4 regions of the Pseudoalteromonas sp. SR44-2 genome follow, and region 3 is predicted to be linked to each of the others. Evidence: predicted binding sites of a transcription regulator. Region 3 holds the regulator's gene; each other region holds the start of a gene.

Region 1 (4,237 bases), on a different contig from region 3:
TTAGGAGGCGCTAAATCCTCATCTAGCATTAGGTCGTCATTTTGCCATTCGTCTACACTTTCGTCTGGTGTTTTTAATTGAGCTTCAGGAAGGCGTTGCTCTAGCTCTTCTAGTTTTTCTTCAAGACGTATTAAGCTGCTAGTGATGTAATCTAGAGCATCAAAAATACGTTCATCACGTTGGTTGTTACTTGCAGCTGCGGGGGAGCTATTTTGAATGGTGTTTGAAACAGCTTGCAGCTTACTTTTAATACCTAAGCTTGCTAATAACTTACTCTGTTTTAACGCTTTGTCTTTATCGCTTGGCGCAAACAGCGGCTTACCTTTAAAAAAAAGAGCTACTTTTTCATCTGACGTTTTTAATTTTGCAGCTAAATTTGCGCACGCTGTTTTTATGTCAACGTTATCGGCAAGTCCTGCAAATATAACGCGAAAGTTATCGGCCATTTAACTATCCCTAAAGCTTTTATAATGAAATGAGTATATACCTAAAGTACAAAAGAATTCGAGGTCGATTTTATAGTTATTTTGTAGACGCACTACAAACAATGCAACTGATAAGTTTTAGATACAAAAACGGCCCTATTAAGGGCCGTTTTTAATTTACTTTAACACTTTTAACTTAAAGGCCAGCGGCTGCACGAAGTGCATCAGCTTTATCTGTACGTTCCCAAGGGAATTCGTCACGACCAAAGTGGCCGTAAGCCGCTGTAGGAAGGTAGATAGGGCGCTCTAAATCAAGCATTTGAATTAAGCCGTAAGGGCGCAAGTCAAAGTGTTCACGAATAAGCTCGATTAAACGGCTTTCTTCTAACTTACTTGTACCAAACGTTTCAACGCTGATAGAGGTAGGCTCTGCAACACCGATTGCGTAAGACACTTGTAATTCACACTTATCAGCAAGGCCAGCAGCTACTACATTTTTAGCTACGTAACGTGCAGCGTATGCAGCTGAACGGTCAACTTTTGATGGATCTTTACCAGAAAAAGCACCACCACCATGACGCGCCATACCACCGTATGTATCAACAATGATTTTACGACCTGTTAAACCACAATCACCCATAGGTCCGCCAATTACAAAACGACCCGTTGGGTTAATGAAAAATTTAGTCGCGCTTGTAACAAGCTCTGCAGGAAGCACTGGCTTGATGATAGTTTCCATCACGGCTTCTACTAAATCTTTTTGTGAAATGTCTTCGCTGTGCTGAGTAGATAGTACAACTGCATCAATACCTACTGGCTTGCCGTTTTCGTATGCAAAAGTAACTTGAGATTTTGCATCTGGACGTAACCAGTTAAGCTCGCCACTTTTACGAACCTCAGCTTGGCGCTGTACTAAACGGTGTGAGTAAGTAATTGGCGCAGGCATTAGCACTTCTGTTTCGTTACATGCGTAACCAAACATAAGACCTTGGTCGCCAGCACCTTGTTCTTCTGGGCTAGTGCGGTCAACACCTTGGTTAATGTCAGGAGACTGTTTACCAATAGTGTTTAAAATTGCACATGAATCTGCATCGAAACCCATGTCTGAATGCGTGTAGCCAATTTCACGTACTGTTTTACGTGTAATTTCTTCAATGTCAACCCATGCGCTAGTAGTGATTTCACCACCAACCATAACCATACCTGTTTTTACGTAAGTTTCGCACGCAACACGGGCATGAGAGTCTTGCTCTAGGATAGCATCAAGTACCGCATCAGAGATTTGATCGGCGATTTTATCCGGATGACCTTCAGAAACTGATTCAGAAGTAAATAAATGTTTTGCCATTGTATTTCTGCTCACAAATATTGCGCTTCACAAACGTCGGTATTAGCGCTAAAAAATTAAGGGGCGTATTTTATCGAAAACAAAACACCTTGCATAGTGTTTTTACGCCTAGACGTCTAAATAAAATTACTAATAACTTTTTGGTCTTAAAAAATATTCATAATGCCTCACTTTTATAGGGTTTTTAATTGCACACAGCCCCCACAATAAGTAAGAATGGTCGCTATAAGCAAACCCAAGTTACTTGGGTGCATAAACAAACACATAAATACCCGCGCAAATACACATAAAGGTAGGAGAATTCATGCCATCTCGCAAAGAACTTGCAAATGCTATTCGCGTCTTGTCAATGGACGCAGTACAAAAGGCCAAATCTGGTCACCCTGGAGCCCCTATGGGCATGGCCGATATCGCTGAAGTATTATGGCGCGATTATCTAAAGCATAACCCAACTAATCCAGAGTGGGCTGACCGTGACAGATTTATTCTTTCAAACGGCCACGGTTCAATGCTTATCTATTCTCTATTGCATCTAAGTGGTTACGACTTACCATTGGACGAAATTAAAAACTTCCGTCAAATGCATTCTAAAACACCAGGTCACCCTGAATATGGCTATGCACCGGGAATCGAAACTACTACGGGTCCATTAGGTCAAGGGATCACAAATGCCGTAGGTATGGCAATTGCTGAAAAAGCGCTAGCTGCACAGTTTAACCGTGAAGGTCACGATATTGTTGATCACTTTACCTATGCATTTATGGGCGATGGCTGCCTTATGGAAGGTATTTCTCATGAAGCAGGTTCACTTGCTGGCACATTAGGTCTGGGTAAACTTGTTGCATTTTGGGATGACAACGGCATTTCAATCGATGGTGAAGTAGAAGGTTGGTTTACAGATGACACACCAGCTCGCTTTAAAGCATATGGTTGGCATGTAATTAGTGGTGTTGATGGCCACGACAGCGATGCTATAAGTGCTGCAATTGCAGAAGCTAAAAGTGTTACCGATAAACCATCACTAATTTGTTGTAAAACAATTATTGGTTACGGCTCACCTAATAAATCTGGTAGCCACGATTGTCACGGTGCACCACTAGGTGATGACGAAATTAAAGCGTCTCGCGAATTTTTAGGTTGGACTGGCGATGCGTTCGAAATTCCTGATGATATTTACGCACAATGGGATAGCAAAGAAAAAGGTCAGCAGCTTGAATCAAGCTGGGACGAAAAGTTTGCAGCATATGCAAAAGCATACCCAGAGCTTGCAGCTGAATATAAGCGTCGTATTAATAACGAACTGCCTGGCGATTGGGCTGAAAAATCTCAAGCGTACATTGAGCAATTACAAGCAAACCCAGCAAACCCAGCGTCTCGTAAAGCATCACAAAATGCATTAAACGCATTTGGTCCGTTATTACCAGAATTTATGGGTGGCTCAGCCGATTTAGCAGGCTCAAACTTAACAATTTGGGATGGCTCTAAAGGTTTAACACACGACGATGCAAGCGGTAACTACATTTACTACGGTGTACGTGAGTTTGGTATGTCGGCAATTATGAATGGTATTGCTCTTCATAAAGGCTTTATTCCTTACGGTGCTACGTTCTTAATGTTTGTTGAATATGCAAAAAATGCCGTACGTATGGCTGCATTAATGAAGCAACCAAGCATTTTTGTATACACGCACGATTCAATCGGCCTTGGTGAAGATGGTCCAACTCACCAACCAGTAGAGCAAATTGCAAGCATGCGTTTAACGCCTAACTTATACAACTGGCGCCCATGTGACCAAGTTGAGTCGGCAATTGCATGGCAACAAGCTATTGAGCGTAAAGACGGTCCTACATCGTTAATCTTTACTCGCCAAGGTCTTGAGCAACAAGCGCGTGACGCACAGCAATTAAGCGATGTTAAAAAGGGTGGTTACATTCTTAGCTGTGACGGCAATCCTGAGATTATTTTCATTGCGACGGGCTCTGAAGTGCAACTAGCACAAGATTCAGCAACTGAGCTACGCAGCCAAGGTAAAAAGGTACGTGTTGTATCTATGCCATGTACTGATGCCTTTGAAGATCAAAGCGCAGAGTACAAAGAAAGCGTATTACCGGCATCTGTTACACGCCGCGTAGCAGTAGAAGCAGGTATTGCTGATTACTGGTACAAGTACGTAGGTCTAAATGGCGCAGTAGTAGGTATGACTACCTTTGGCGAGTCAGCACCTGCTGGTGAGTTGTTTGAGCACTTTGGCTTTACAGTGGCAAACATTGTAAGTAAAGCAAACGAGCTTTTTTAATCGCTTGCTTTAAAGATTAAAAGCCCCCCTTGTGTAAAACAGGGCGGGCTTTTTTGTTTGTAGGTCGTGCTTTAGCGCGTTAAAGGTAAATAAAAATTATGATGCCATAAATGACGACCTACAATGGAGCCAAAAAGGTGCAATTCAACAATATAATACTGCGTTAAA
Region 2 (4,237 bases), on a different contig from region 3:
TGCGCTCATATAAAAAGCTGTTAGAACTACGGTGCTCACCAAAGTACGAACGCACAAGCCAAAGGGCTGTCCAGTCTTCACTGCTTCTAATTGTATCAATAGGGAAACCAAACGATACCGCCGTCGATTGTGCCGATTTTTCTACAATCGTTGCATGATGACCTTTAAGCGCTGGCGCATCAGGAATACTTAAACGGCTTTGCTCACCCTTTGGTAGCGTTGCAAAATCGCTCATCATTTTAGCTTTAAGGTTTGCAGGCACAGCCCCAATTAAGCCAACCGTGAGTTTAGATTGCGTAAGCTCGCTGTTATAAAACGCTTTAACATCATCTAGCGTCAACGCTTCTAAATCCGAAATATCACCGTAGTTGTAACTTTCGTAAGGGTGATTTTTGTAAAGTGCACTGTATAGCACTTCTTTGCCTAGCTCTTCATCGTTAGATGCTTTTAAGCCTGACTTAATACCGTCGATCATTTCTTTTTTAAGGCGCTTAAAGTCATCGTCTCTAAAACCTGGATTTAGTAATTGATCGCTCACAAGTGAATACCACTGCGCTGCATTGTCTTTATGAATACGCCCTTGGAACGACAGCATTTCTTTATCTATTTGATAACCAAAGCTACCTGCAAGCGGATAAAGGGCTTTTTGAATATCTTTATAGCTTGTCGCCTCTGAGCCACCTTGAGCAAGCATAGCCGCAGTGAGCGCTGCAACACCTTTTTTACCTTGTGGGTCGGCAGCCGCGCCGGTATTGAATAAAAAGTTAACATCGATTAATGGCGAGCTATTGGTTTTATCAAGTACTTTAAATGCAGGCTTCGCTGGTGCTTGTTCAAGCTTTGCAGTAAGCGCATTTAAATCAACTTCTTGCTCAAAACCTGGGGCTTTATCAAGTGCCGACATTGTTAATGTGGTACGTGCGTTATCAGTAAAGTATTTATTAGCAACGGCTTTAATATCTGCGCTGGTGATGTTATCTGCCGATTTATACAGCTGGTTTATAACCTCAGGATCGCGCTCAAAATGCATGTAGCTGGCAAGGGTTGATGCAATCGCTTGCGACGAATCTAAGCCATTAATAAAGCTGTATTTAAGATTCGATTTTAAATCACTTAGCTTTTGCTCATCAACAAGCTCAGTGCGTGCTTTTGCATAAGTTCGATTGATGGCATCGCGCGCAGTGGCTAAATCGTCTGCGTTTTCTACTTTAACAAATACGTGTAATAAACCCGGATCTTTAGTCTCTGGGTTATAGGTAAACATTTGGCTGGCAATTTGTTTGTCGACCACTAGCTCTTGATATAAATCTGAATTATTTGAAAAATAAAGCTGTGAGATTAAATCTAGTGCCGCTCTGTCTTTTTTAGCAGGCTCCCACGCAGCGCCTTTGTACGATACGAGTAACCAATGCCCTGGTAGCGCTTCATCTTGCTGGTGCAAATATTTTGGTGCTTGTTGAACAGGTTCTGCTTTAATGTCAGCAACATAGTTACCCTTTTTCCAGCTGCCCCAATGCTTTTTAACCATTGCCATTGTTGCTTGTGGGTCTACATCGCCCACGATGACAAGTGACACATACTCAGGCTTATAAAACTTAGCAAAAAATTCTTTACCATAGGCCATTTGATCAGGCATGGCTTCTATGTCTTTAAAAAAGCCCATAGTGGTGTGTTTATACGTGTGCTTATCAAACGCTTCTTCACGTACAGCGCTTAATAATTTACGAATTGGGCTCGCGTTGTTTTTTAAGTACTCACCTTTTACCGTTTGTGCTTCTGTTCTAAATTGCTCTTCGGTGTAGGTTAAGTTTTGAAAAATATCAGCTTCAAGTTCAAGTACTTTATCAAGGTGCTGCTTTGAAAAGTTTAAATGGTAATTTGTGTAATCGTTTGTTGTATAAGCGCGGTTATCAACACCTGAATTTTTTAATATGTCTGAGTACACATCTTCAGGGTATTTTTGTGAGCCTTTAAACATCATGTGTTCAAAAAAGTGAGCAAAGCCTGTTTTGCCCTCTTCAACTTCGTTACGCGATCCAACCGATACCGGAATTTGTAGCGACACTACATCAGGGTAATCGGTTTTAACAACCATGACACGTAAGCCGTTTTCTAGCTCTTCAATTAAGTAATCTTGTGAAAAAACACGGTCATCAGCTTTATTTACTTGTTCTTGTTGTGCTGTTGTTTGCGTGCTTTGGTTTTGTTGCATGGCGCAACCCGTTAAGGCCAGCGATACCGCTAAGCTGGTTGCTAATAATTTAAATTTCATTGTTGTCCCTTTTTAAATTGAGCAAATTTGTTGTCAGATTTAACTCTTTAATTATGCCCCAAAGCCAATAAATATAAGAGCCCCAAGGGAATTTATTATGTAAACAACTGTGTCAATTATAAATTATGGGAACAAGCACTATGAATAAACATCATGTTAATTGAAAAACTTTCATTAAATAAATCTATCTAGACGTCTAAATGGCTGCTATATTAAATCCATCAACACGCACTTGGCTGGAATGAGGATTATGGCTTTATCATTAAAAGAGAAGATAGTGGACACCAATCAAGGTGTTTATCTTATTGGTACTACCCCGCCTAAAATTGGCACCGATAAAGCGCAATTAAAAACCATTGCAGAAAAGCTATTAGGTCGCTTACACGAAATTGAATACGACGGCGTGATAATTTACGACATTCAAGACGAAAGCAGCCGAACTAATCAAGACCGCCCATTTGCGTTTAAACAAACCGTTGATCCGCGTGAATACAGCCATTTACTTCGTAATTTATCTGCACAAGATGTGATTACTTATAAAAGTGTGGCGCAGCGTGGCGTAGGCGAATTTAAAGATTGGCTAAGTGAAACTAAAAACGACTACGATTTACAAAATGTTGTTTTAGTAGGTAGCCCATCATCGATAGGCGATATAAAGCTAAGCCTGCCAGATGCTTATAAAGCGATGGCTGAGCAATCAGATGATTTCTTTTTAGGTGGCGTTACGATTGCCGAGCGCCATTCAAGTAAACGAAATGAGCACGAACGATTAATAGAAAAAACAGCACAAGGTTGTCAGTTTTTTATATCGCAAGCTGTTTACGATGCACAAGCGACTATAGAGCTAATCACTAGCTACGCACGTACATGTAAAGCGCAGGGTATTACACCACAACGTATTATATTAACGTTTACCCCGTGCGGCGGCGAAAAAACCTTAGAATTTATGCAATGGTTGGGTATCTCAGTGCCAGAGGCAACAAAATGGCGCATGCTTGATGCAGACAATACATTAAGCGAATCGGTCCGTATTTGCCGCGAAAACCTCGACTTAATACTTAAAAGCTGTGCGCATTTAGATGTACCGCTGGGCTTAAATATTGAAAGCTTAACAAACCGTAAAGAAGAAATTGATGCATCAATTAACTTATACCGTTTATTAAAAGCTATTATGGAATTAAACCTTGCTGAAAAATTAATAGCTTAAAGGCTAGGTAAGAGCTAATTAGCACCCTTCTTGGCAAGCCTCATGGCTTGCTTTTTTGTTTGAACTTAATCTTAATGGAGTTTAGAGCTTTAAATTAAGCTAATAATTTATATTCACTTAACTTGCTGATTGACCAGGTAATTAAGATAGCATTACTATCAATTAGTTATGAACGACAGAACGTTAAAAATATTCTGTAAATGATAATTGTGGATAGGGAAGTCAGATAAATGGAATCAATTAATATAACACTCAAAATTATGGGTGAACTATACGCAGGTAGCTGTTTAGAGTTGGCAGCGAACAATGCTCTCTTCAATATTTCTAATATTATAACTTATATAGCCACAGTATTAGTTACACTAACGGCTATAGCGCTTCCGCTAACACAACAGTCATTACAATGGATGGAGGACAAATATGACTCTGAAAACGTGGTTAAATACTTAAATGAAAAAGCGCCCATACAAGCTAATTCAATAGTACCAAGAGTACTTATATACTTACTGTTTTCTCTAATCTTTTTTTTGGCACACGAGCTTTTACCAATACCTTTAAAAGCGTTCTTCTTTATCACTATCATTACCTATTTTGCATATGTCGTAGTGATGTACTCTAGATATTTCGCTTATGTATTTAAAAACCTAAGCAGTTCAACGTACATATATGACAAAATATTAGAAAAAACTGAGAGTTTAGATGAAATCACAGTCACTGAAATCGCAGTTTTAATGGATATTGAAAAAATCAGATTAATC
Region 3 (4,237 bases):
GGCATCTTGAGCACACGCCTCAATATTTAGCTGCTGTAAATAAGTAGCGAGTAAACGTGCTGACCACAGTTCCCCATGCGCAAGTAACGCAGCCTCTTTTAGCTGCTCAGCTTGAGCAAGTTCTGCAATATTACTAAGCTCGGTATTTAGTGTTTTAAGTGCGCAGCGCTTTAAATCAGCTTGTAATAACTGCTCAATTAAATCGCTTTGATGGTTATTTAACTGCAGTAAAATATCAGCGACAGCTTGCGTGTCTTGCAGCTGATAACTTTGCCACAACGACACAAGTGTATCTGTAGTTTTACCTGCAGCAGACACCACAACACAGTCGCCCGGCTGAGTATGCCCAATAATTATTTTAGCTACGCTTTGATAGCGCTCACTAGAGCTTAAGCTTGAACCACCAAATTTATGTACACAATTGACCATATTTATACCAATTCGCTTAATTAAGTTGTCTATTTTGAGGTAAGAAAACCGTATCGATAACAAGGCAAAAATTTCGTTATTTAGTTGTTCCTGGCAATTGCTCCTGCATTGCTCTACCTCCTGCATCCATGCAGTCGTATATCAGAAACTTTTAACGATGTTAGCGTGCGGTTTAATCCCTCAAATTGATTAGGTATTATTGCGGATTGGTATTACTTACCAAAGCGCTGGACGGGCTGCACTTAATTTAACGTTTCCACCAGAAGTGCCAGCACCTTTGCCTACACGGCCAACATTTTTATTTTGCCCTGGTTTTACAAGTTCAAATACTCGTTCAAAGTCAGCTATTAAATCGTGTATATCTTCAATCCCAACCGAAATACGAATAAGCGTATCGCCCACACCCGCCTCTAAACGTGCCTTTGCCTCCATGCCTGCGTGCGTCATAGTTGCGGGGTGACAAATTAAACTCTCTACGCCACCTAGTGACTCAGCTAAACTAAACGTTTTAAGACTAGTTAAAAATGCCGCAGCGTCATTTATATCGCCTTTAATATCAAAACTAACCATGCCACCAAAGCCAAGTTGTTGTGCTTTAGCAAGCTCATGTTGAGGATGCGACTCAAGTCCTGGATAGTAAACTTGGCTTACAAAATTGGAGCTTTCAAGGTACTTAGCTATTGCTAGCGCATTTTCTTGGTGCTGCCTTAAGCGCACATTTAAAGTACGTAGACCACGAAGCGTTAAATAACTATCAAAAGGGGCGCCCGTAATACCAATATTATTTGCCCACCAAGCAAGCTCATCACCAAGCGCTTGTGTTGCAGCAATAAGAGCGCCGCCCACTACATCTGAGTGCCCGTTAATATATTTAGTAGTTGAATGCACCACAATATCTACACCAAACTTAATAGGGTTTTGTAAGGCAGGAGACAAAAATGTGTTATCTGCGGCAACCAATGCACCACATTGCTTAGCAACATCGGTAACCGCTTTAATATCGGTTAAACGAAGTACTGGGTTACTTGGAGTCTCTATCCAAATAAGCTTAGGTTTAATTGCTAAAATTTGTTGAAGGCTTTCTTCTTTTGTTAAATCTAATACTTCAAGCTTCAATAGTCCGCGTTTTTGTAACGATGTAAATAAACGATAGCTACCACCATAACAATCATGTGGAATTACTAATGTGTCGTCACTGTTAAGTAGCTGAGTAGCTAAATGCACGGCTGCCATACCAGTGGCCGTAATTATGCCACGAGCGCCGCCTTCAAGCTTAGCAAGCGTCTCTGCTAAAATATCACGATTAGGGTTACCACTGCGGCCATAATCATACTCACGCTTAGTATCAAAGTCGGCAAACGAATAAGTCGTTGATAAATAAATTGGCGGCACCACTGCACCATGATGTTTATCAGCATCAACGCCGTTACGTACAGCAATGGTCGCTTTGTTTTTTTCGCTCATATTCGTCACCTGATTAATTTGGATGTTTAGACGTCTAAAAGAGTAAGTTATCCGTTTTAATAAGTCAAAGGATTTTAAAGCTCTAGATGGCTAAAGTTAGGAAAGGCGTTTGCAAGTATCACATTTTAGCTCACAAAAGTGAGCTTATTTTTACATCCCAAATAGGCTTATTAAGATAGATCGGTATCTATTATTTGACTATCTTTTTTAAATCGATAGAATTTCACGCATATTTACACGCTTTTTATACCGTGTGAGAAATTAATAATCTGAGGCAACGATACATCTTATGGCTAAATGGAATGGTGAGTATATTCACCCATACGCAGAACACGGGAAAAAATCAGAGCAAGTTAAAAAGATCACCGTTTCGATCCCGCTAAATGTATTAAAAGTTTTAACGGATGAGCGTACGCGTCGTCAAATCAACAACCTTCGCCATGCAACAAATAGTGAATTGCTATGTGAAGCGTTTTTGCATGCCTTTACTGGTCAACCTTTACCAAATGACGATGACCTACGTAAAGACAACGCAGAAAAAGTACCAGAAGAAGTTAAAAAGATAATGCAAGAAATGGGTTTAGAAGTGCCTATTTTAAACGAAGAATAAATCGTTACCTTTTTAATCAAAAAACCTCAGCATTGCTGAGGTTTTTTTGTTTAAGCGTTATATATTACGCCATATAATTTTCAGGCAAATCAATTTGCGCAACACCCGACTCTACCGCAGCAAGTGCTACAGCTTTAGCTATACGCGGTAGTAAACGCGGATCCATTGGTTTTGGAATAATATACTGCGCACCAAACTCTAGTTTATCCACGCCTGCGGCTTTTAAAACTTCTGCAGGTACAGGCTCTTTGGCAATACTACGAATAGCCTCAACTGCAGCAATTTTCATTTCATCGTTAATCGCGCTTGCACGTACATCAAGTGCACCACGGAAAATAAACGGGAAACATAAAACATTGTTAACCTGGTTAGGGTAATCAGAGCGCCCTGTTGCCATAATTAAATCGTTGCGTGCGCCGTGAGCAAGTGCAGGATCGATCTCTGGATCTGGGTTTGAACAGGCAAACACGACCGGCTTTTCTGCCATTAGTTTTAAATCTTCGGCAGCTAACAAGTTAGGACCCGAAACACCAACAAACACATCAGCATCTGCAATTACATCTTGCAATGTGCGTTTATCGGTATTGTTAGCAAAAAGCTGTTTATATTCGTTTAAATCATCGCGACGAGTATGAATAACACCTTTGCGGTCAAGCATATAAATGTGTTCACGCAGTGCACCACACTTAATTAACAGTTCCATACACGCAACTGCAGCAGCGCCTGCACCTAAACATACAATTATTGCATCTTCAATTGATTTACCTTGTACTTCTAGCGCATTTAACATGCCGGCAGCCGTAACAATGGCGGTGCCGTGTTGGTCGTCATGAAAAACAGGAATGCTACAACGCTCTATTAATGCTTTTTCAATTTCAAAACACTCTGGTGCTTTAATATCTTCAAGGTTAATACCACCGAATGTGTCAGCAATATTGGCAACCGTGTTAATAAAGTCTTCTGTTGTTTTGTGCTTTACTTCAATATCAATAGAATCAAGCCCTGCAAAACGTTTAAACAATAACGCCTTGCCTTCCATTACGGGCTTAGACGCTAAAGGACCTAAATTACCCAAGCCCAAAATTGCAGTACCATTAGTGATAACCGCAACCATGTTACCCTTACCGGTATATTTATATGCATTTGCAGGATCTGTGGCAATTTCACGTACAGGCTCAGCGACACCTGGGCTATAAGCTAGGGCTAAGTCTTGAACTGTTTCAGCTGGTTTTGTTAGCTCAATGCTAATTTTACCAGGTACGGGATGTGAGTGATAATGTAGTGCTTGTTCACGAAAGTCAGACATAACGCGATGGTATCCTGCAATTTAAGTTAAAGTGAGAGGTGGAGTCTTGGGGTACGATACCCTTATTATTTTTAAATTCCAAGCAATATCAGGTCTATCCTGTTATATGCTATATCCTTTAATTTTAAGAGGTTTTTCAGTAACTTTGCAGGATTATATAAACATTTGATAAATAAAAATTCACCAAAAAAGTAAGTTTTGAGGTGCGTTTATGTCTATTACAATATTAAAAAAATGTATGTTTAACGCATCATCATAAACTTAAAATAACAGCCTACTACACTACTTTAAAAACAGATAAGCCCACGTTAGCTACTTTTATCAACCTAGTTAAAATTTGTACTATTTAAAATATAGAGAATATCTATCGATTTGTCTGTAAAGGTTTATGCATACTCAGAATAAGAATAGGAAATAGTTATGCAAGG
Region 4 (4,237 bases), on a different contig from region 3:
CAAGCGCGCAGTTTAAACCAATCGAAATAGGCTTAATATGGCGAATAGAGTTATAAAATGCTTCGGTTGTTTGCCCAGAAAGCGTACGCCCTGAAGCGTCGGTAATAGTGCCCGAGATCATAACTGGTAATGTGCGCCCTGCTTGCTCAAAGGCTTCTTCTACACCAAACGAGGCGGCTTTTGCATTAAGCGTGTCGAATATAGTTTCAATTAGTATTAAGTCGGCGCCGCCTTCCATTAATGCAAGGGTAGACTCTACATACGCAGTAACCAGCTTATCAAAGGTGACGTTTCGGTAACCCGGATCGTTTACGTCTGGCGAAATTGAACACGTTTTAGATGTCGGCCCTAAAACACCGGCTACATAGCGCGGCTTTTCTGGCGTTTTAGCCGTAAATTCATCGCAAATTGCGCGTGCTAATTTAGCCGACTCTACGTTTATTTCACGGCTTAGGTTTGCCATGTCGTAATCTTCCATCGAAATAGTGGTCGAGTTAAACGTGTTGGTTTCGATAATATCGGCGCCCGCTGATAAAAAACCACGATGAATATCAGTGATTAAGTCGGGCTTAGTTAGGCTTAATAAATCGTTATTGCCTTTAATTAATACATGCCAGTCTTTAAAACGCTCTCCGCGATAGTCTTCTTCTTCTAGCTTATGATCTTGGATCATGGTGCCCATAGCGCCATCTAAAATTAAAATGCGTTCTTTTAATGCGGCACTTATTTCGGCTTGCTTATTATTTGTAGGCGCGTTATTCGGCATAGTTGTTAGTCCTCACGTCTTGGCTAACTAAATTAATATCATACGGTGTGGTTTGGTACACGTAGTAATTTAACCAGTTCGAAAAAAGTAAAAAAGCATGGCTTTGCCACGTTTTTGAAGGTTGTTTGGTTGCATCGTCATCCGGAAAGTAATTTTCGGGCTTTGGTGCATTAGGGCTTTTTTTACAATCGCGCTCGTATTCTGCCTTTAGCGAGTCGGCGTCGTACTCTGGGTGGCCGGTTATAAACACTTGGCTACCTGATTTATTTTTAAGTAAGTAAGCCCCTACTCGCTCAGAACCTGCCAGTACAACGAGCTCTTCACAGGCGTTTATTTTATTTATATCAATATGGCCGTAGCGTGAGTGCGGTACTAAAAAGGTATCGTCGAATCCGCGAGTCAGTGCACCGTGATCAAAATAACACTGGTGAGTAAATACGCCACACAGTTTATCGTCTTTTAAATCGCGTTTTAAATTGTAACGGTGATATAACGCTGCATGCGCTGCCCAACACGAAAATAACGTAGAGGTAACGTGTTGCTCAGCCCAATCAATAATGACCTTTAGCTCATCCCAATACGCTACATCGTCGTATTCTAAATGGGCAAGTGGCGCACCGGTTACTATTAATGCATCGTAATTGTTGTCTTTAACCTCAGAAAAATAACGGTAAAAGGTATCAAGGTGCTCTTCTGAATTGCTGCTACTGCGGTGAGTGTCGAGGCGCAGTAGTTCTACGTTTACTTGCAAAGGCGAATTGGCAAGTAAGCGAATAAACTGAACTTCGGTTTCTACTTTATTAGGCATCAAGTTTAAAATAGCCAAACGCATTGGGCGTATTTCTTGCGTTTTTGCACGACTTTTTGGCATTACAAATACGTTTTCTTGACGTAAACGTGCAATTGCCGGCAACTCGTCTTTTACTGTAATTGGCATACTTTACTCCTGCTCATAAAAACCGAGGCTTAATTATGAACTGAAAGTAAAAAATATCAACCTCTAGATGTATAGATGTCCAAATGAAATTTATTCATGGTTTTTTTAAGACTTACTAAAAGCTATAGATGAGGGGCAGTGCATTTATATTGAAGTACTTTGTTTTAGTGAATTGAAACAGCGCTACTAAAATCAGTAGCGCTATTATAATTAAAAACGATAATTTACAGATAAATTAAGAGCGTAAATATCGCCTTCATTTGTATCAAAATATTGGTATTCAGCACTTACTTGCCAGCGTTGAGTTAGCCTAAAGTCAACGCCAGTTCCGTACGTTACGCCGCCTTCATCGTAGTTTTGCTCAGTTATTAGCGTAGAATTTGTATCTGTACCAGTTATTGATTCTGCAAGGTTTTTTAAGTCGCCTTCATTGTAACTTAATTTATTTCTACCATAGCCACCAAATAAAAACACATCAGCTCGAGATGAAATTGGATAATTAGCTTTTACAAATATACTTGTTTGCAAATCAAGGCTTGAATCGATTTCGCTCTTAATGAATTCTGAACTAAGCGAGCCGTCCTGTGGGTTCTGAGTGTAAACAATTCCGTTTAGAGGCATTGACTCATCATTTAACCCAAAACCTATACGCCCTTCTAATGCAAAGTAACGCGAAAACTGATATCCAAACCGGCCATAAAGCGTTGTAAACTGTATGCTATCACTCTCGTATACATCAATTTGCGTAGACCCTATCCCTATTCCTTGGTAATAACCATTTACGTGGAGTATGTCTGCTTGGCTCGAAAATGAGTATAAACCTAAAAGTAATGCCCCTAACTTTGTAACTATTTTCATGTTCATTCCTTTAAACCTTTGTAATATTTAATAATGTGATGTTTAACAACAAACTAAGTGTGGCCTGCCTATATAACTTGCTTATACTTTACAGTTTGTAAATATACTGTACCACTTTTGTTAAAAATGGAATGTATTTGAACAATATAAAACAATAGATTACAGAATTTTACACAATAGAAATCCTGTAATAGCAGTGTTTTTAACGAGCAATCAAAACAAAGTACCGCTTAGGTAAGTGCATTGTTCTATACAGCATTCGTTGACTGTTTCACCCGTCAGCCACTACAATACAACATTGAAATTTTTATTATTATTTGAAGGCTTTCCTCCATGGTTTTACCTGATAAATTTATATTCTCGATGAGTCGAGTATCTAAGGTTGTGCCACCTAAGCGCACTATCTTAAAAGATATTTCGTTGCACTTTTTTCCTGGCGCTAAAATTGGTGTGCTTGGTTTAAACGGTTCTGGTAAATCTACGTTACTACGTATTATGGCCGGTGTTGACCAAGATTTTGAAGGTGATGCACATCCTCAGCCTGGTACTAAAATTGGCTATTTACCGCAAGAACCTGTTTTAGACGAAAGTAAAACAGTACGTGAAACTGTTGAAGAAGCTGTTGGCGAAGTTAAACACGCACTTAAACGTCTTGACGAAGTGTATAACGAATACGCCATGGAAGACGCTGACTTTGACGCACTTGCAAAAGAGCAAGGCGAGCTTGAAGCTGTTATTCAAGCGCACGATGGTCATAACATCGACAACGTTTTAGAACGCGCAGCTGATGCACTTCGCCTGCCAGAGTGGGATGCTAAAATTGAGCACCTTTCAGGTGGTGAGCGTCGTCGTGTTGCTATATGTCGATTATTACTTGAAAAACCAGACATGCTTATTCTTGATGAGCCTACTAACCACTTAGATGCAGAGTCGGTTGCATGGTTAGAGCGCTTCTTACACGATTACGAAGGCACTGTTGTGGCAGTAACGCATGACCGTTACTTCCTTGATAATGTAGCTGGCTGGATATTAGAGCTTGACCGTGGTGAAGGTATTCCATGGGAAGGTAATTACTCTTCTTGGCTTGAACAAAAAGATGCGCGCTTACAGCAAGAACAAAAATCTGAAAAAGCACGTCAAAAATCAATTGCGCAAGAACTTGAATGGGTTCGTTCAAACCCTAAAGGTCGTCAAGCTAAGTCAAAAGCACGTATGGCTCAGTTTACTGAAATGCAGCAGTCTGATTACCAAAAACGTAACGAAACTAACGAGATGTTTATTCCACCTGGTCCGCGTTTAGGTGACCAAGTACTTGAAGTAACTAATCTTCGTAAGAGTTTTGGCGATCGCGTTTTAATTGATGACTTAAGCTTTAGCATGCCAAAAGGTGCCATTGTGGGCATTATTGGCGCGAATGGCGCGGGTAAATCAACGCTGTTTAAAATGATAAGCGGTGAGCAAACGCAAGACAGCGGTAACATCAGCGTTGGCGAAACAGTACACCTTGCGACCGTTGATCAGTTCCGCGACGGTATGGACGAAAGCAAAACTGTTTTCCAAGAAATATCAGACGGACAAGACGTACTGAAAATTGGTAACTTTGAGTTCCCAAGCCGAGCATATGTAAGTCGCTTTAACTTTAAAGGTAACGATCAGCAAAAGTTTGTTAAAGACCT

What was found. The regulator MetJ, encoded in region 3, represses methionine synthesis genes. The targets are predictions, from matches to a motif close to TAGACGTCTAGACGTCTA.
Region 1: the regulator MetJ is predicted to act here: its motif matches at 1,875-1,892, upstream of metK (methionine adenosyltransferase).
Region 2: the regulator MetJ is predicted to act here: its motif matches at 2,462-2,479, upstream of H5115_RS03715 (methylenetetrahydrofolate reductase).
Region 4: the regulator MetJ is predicted to act here: its motif matches at 1,768-1,785, upstream of metA (homoserine O-succinyltransferase).

Annotation. Positions count from the first base shown of each region.
Region 1 covers NZ_JACJDW010000015.1:47,697-51,933, forward strand. Annotated here, with positions in the region: gene H5115_RS10970 (hypothetical protein) at 1-446, opposite strand, end outside; gene metK (methionine adenosyltransferase) at 622-1,773, opposite strand; gene tkt (transketolase) at 2,078-4,069, shown strand.
Region 2 covers NZ_JACJDW010000004.1:69,412-73,648, reverse strand. Annotated here, with positions in the region: gene H5115_RS03720 (pitrilysin family protein) at 1-2,272, opposite strand, end outside; gene H5115_RS03715 (methylenetetrahydrofolate reductase) at 2,523-3,479, shown strand; gene H5115_RS03710 (hypothetical protein) at 3,710-4,237, shown strand, end outside.
Region 3 covers NZ_JACJDW010000006.1:71,791-76,027, reverse strand. Annotated here, with positions in the region: gene metL (bifunctional aspartate kinase/homoserine dehydrogenase II) at 1-429, opposite strand, end outside; gene metB (cystathionine gamma-synthase) at 646-1,893, opposite strand; gene metJ (met regulon transcriptional regulator MetJ) at 2,183-2,503, shown strand; gene H5115_RS05365 (malic enzyme-like NAD(P)-binding protein) at 2,568-3,809, opposite strand.
Region 4 covers NZ_JACJDW010000007.1:39,981-44,217, reverse strand. Annotated here, with positions in the region: gene H5115_RS06065 (homocysteine S-methyltransferase family protein) at 1-766, opposite strand, end outside; gene metA (homoserine O-succinyltransferase) at 756-1,703, opposite strand; gene H5115_RS06055 (porin family protein) at 1,914-2,561, opposite strand; gene ettA (energy-dependent translational throttle protein EttA) at 2,895-4,237, shown strand, end outside.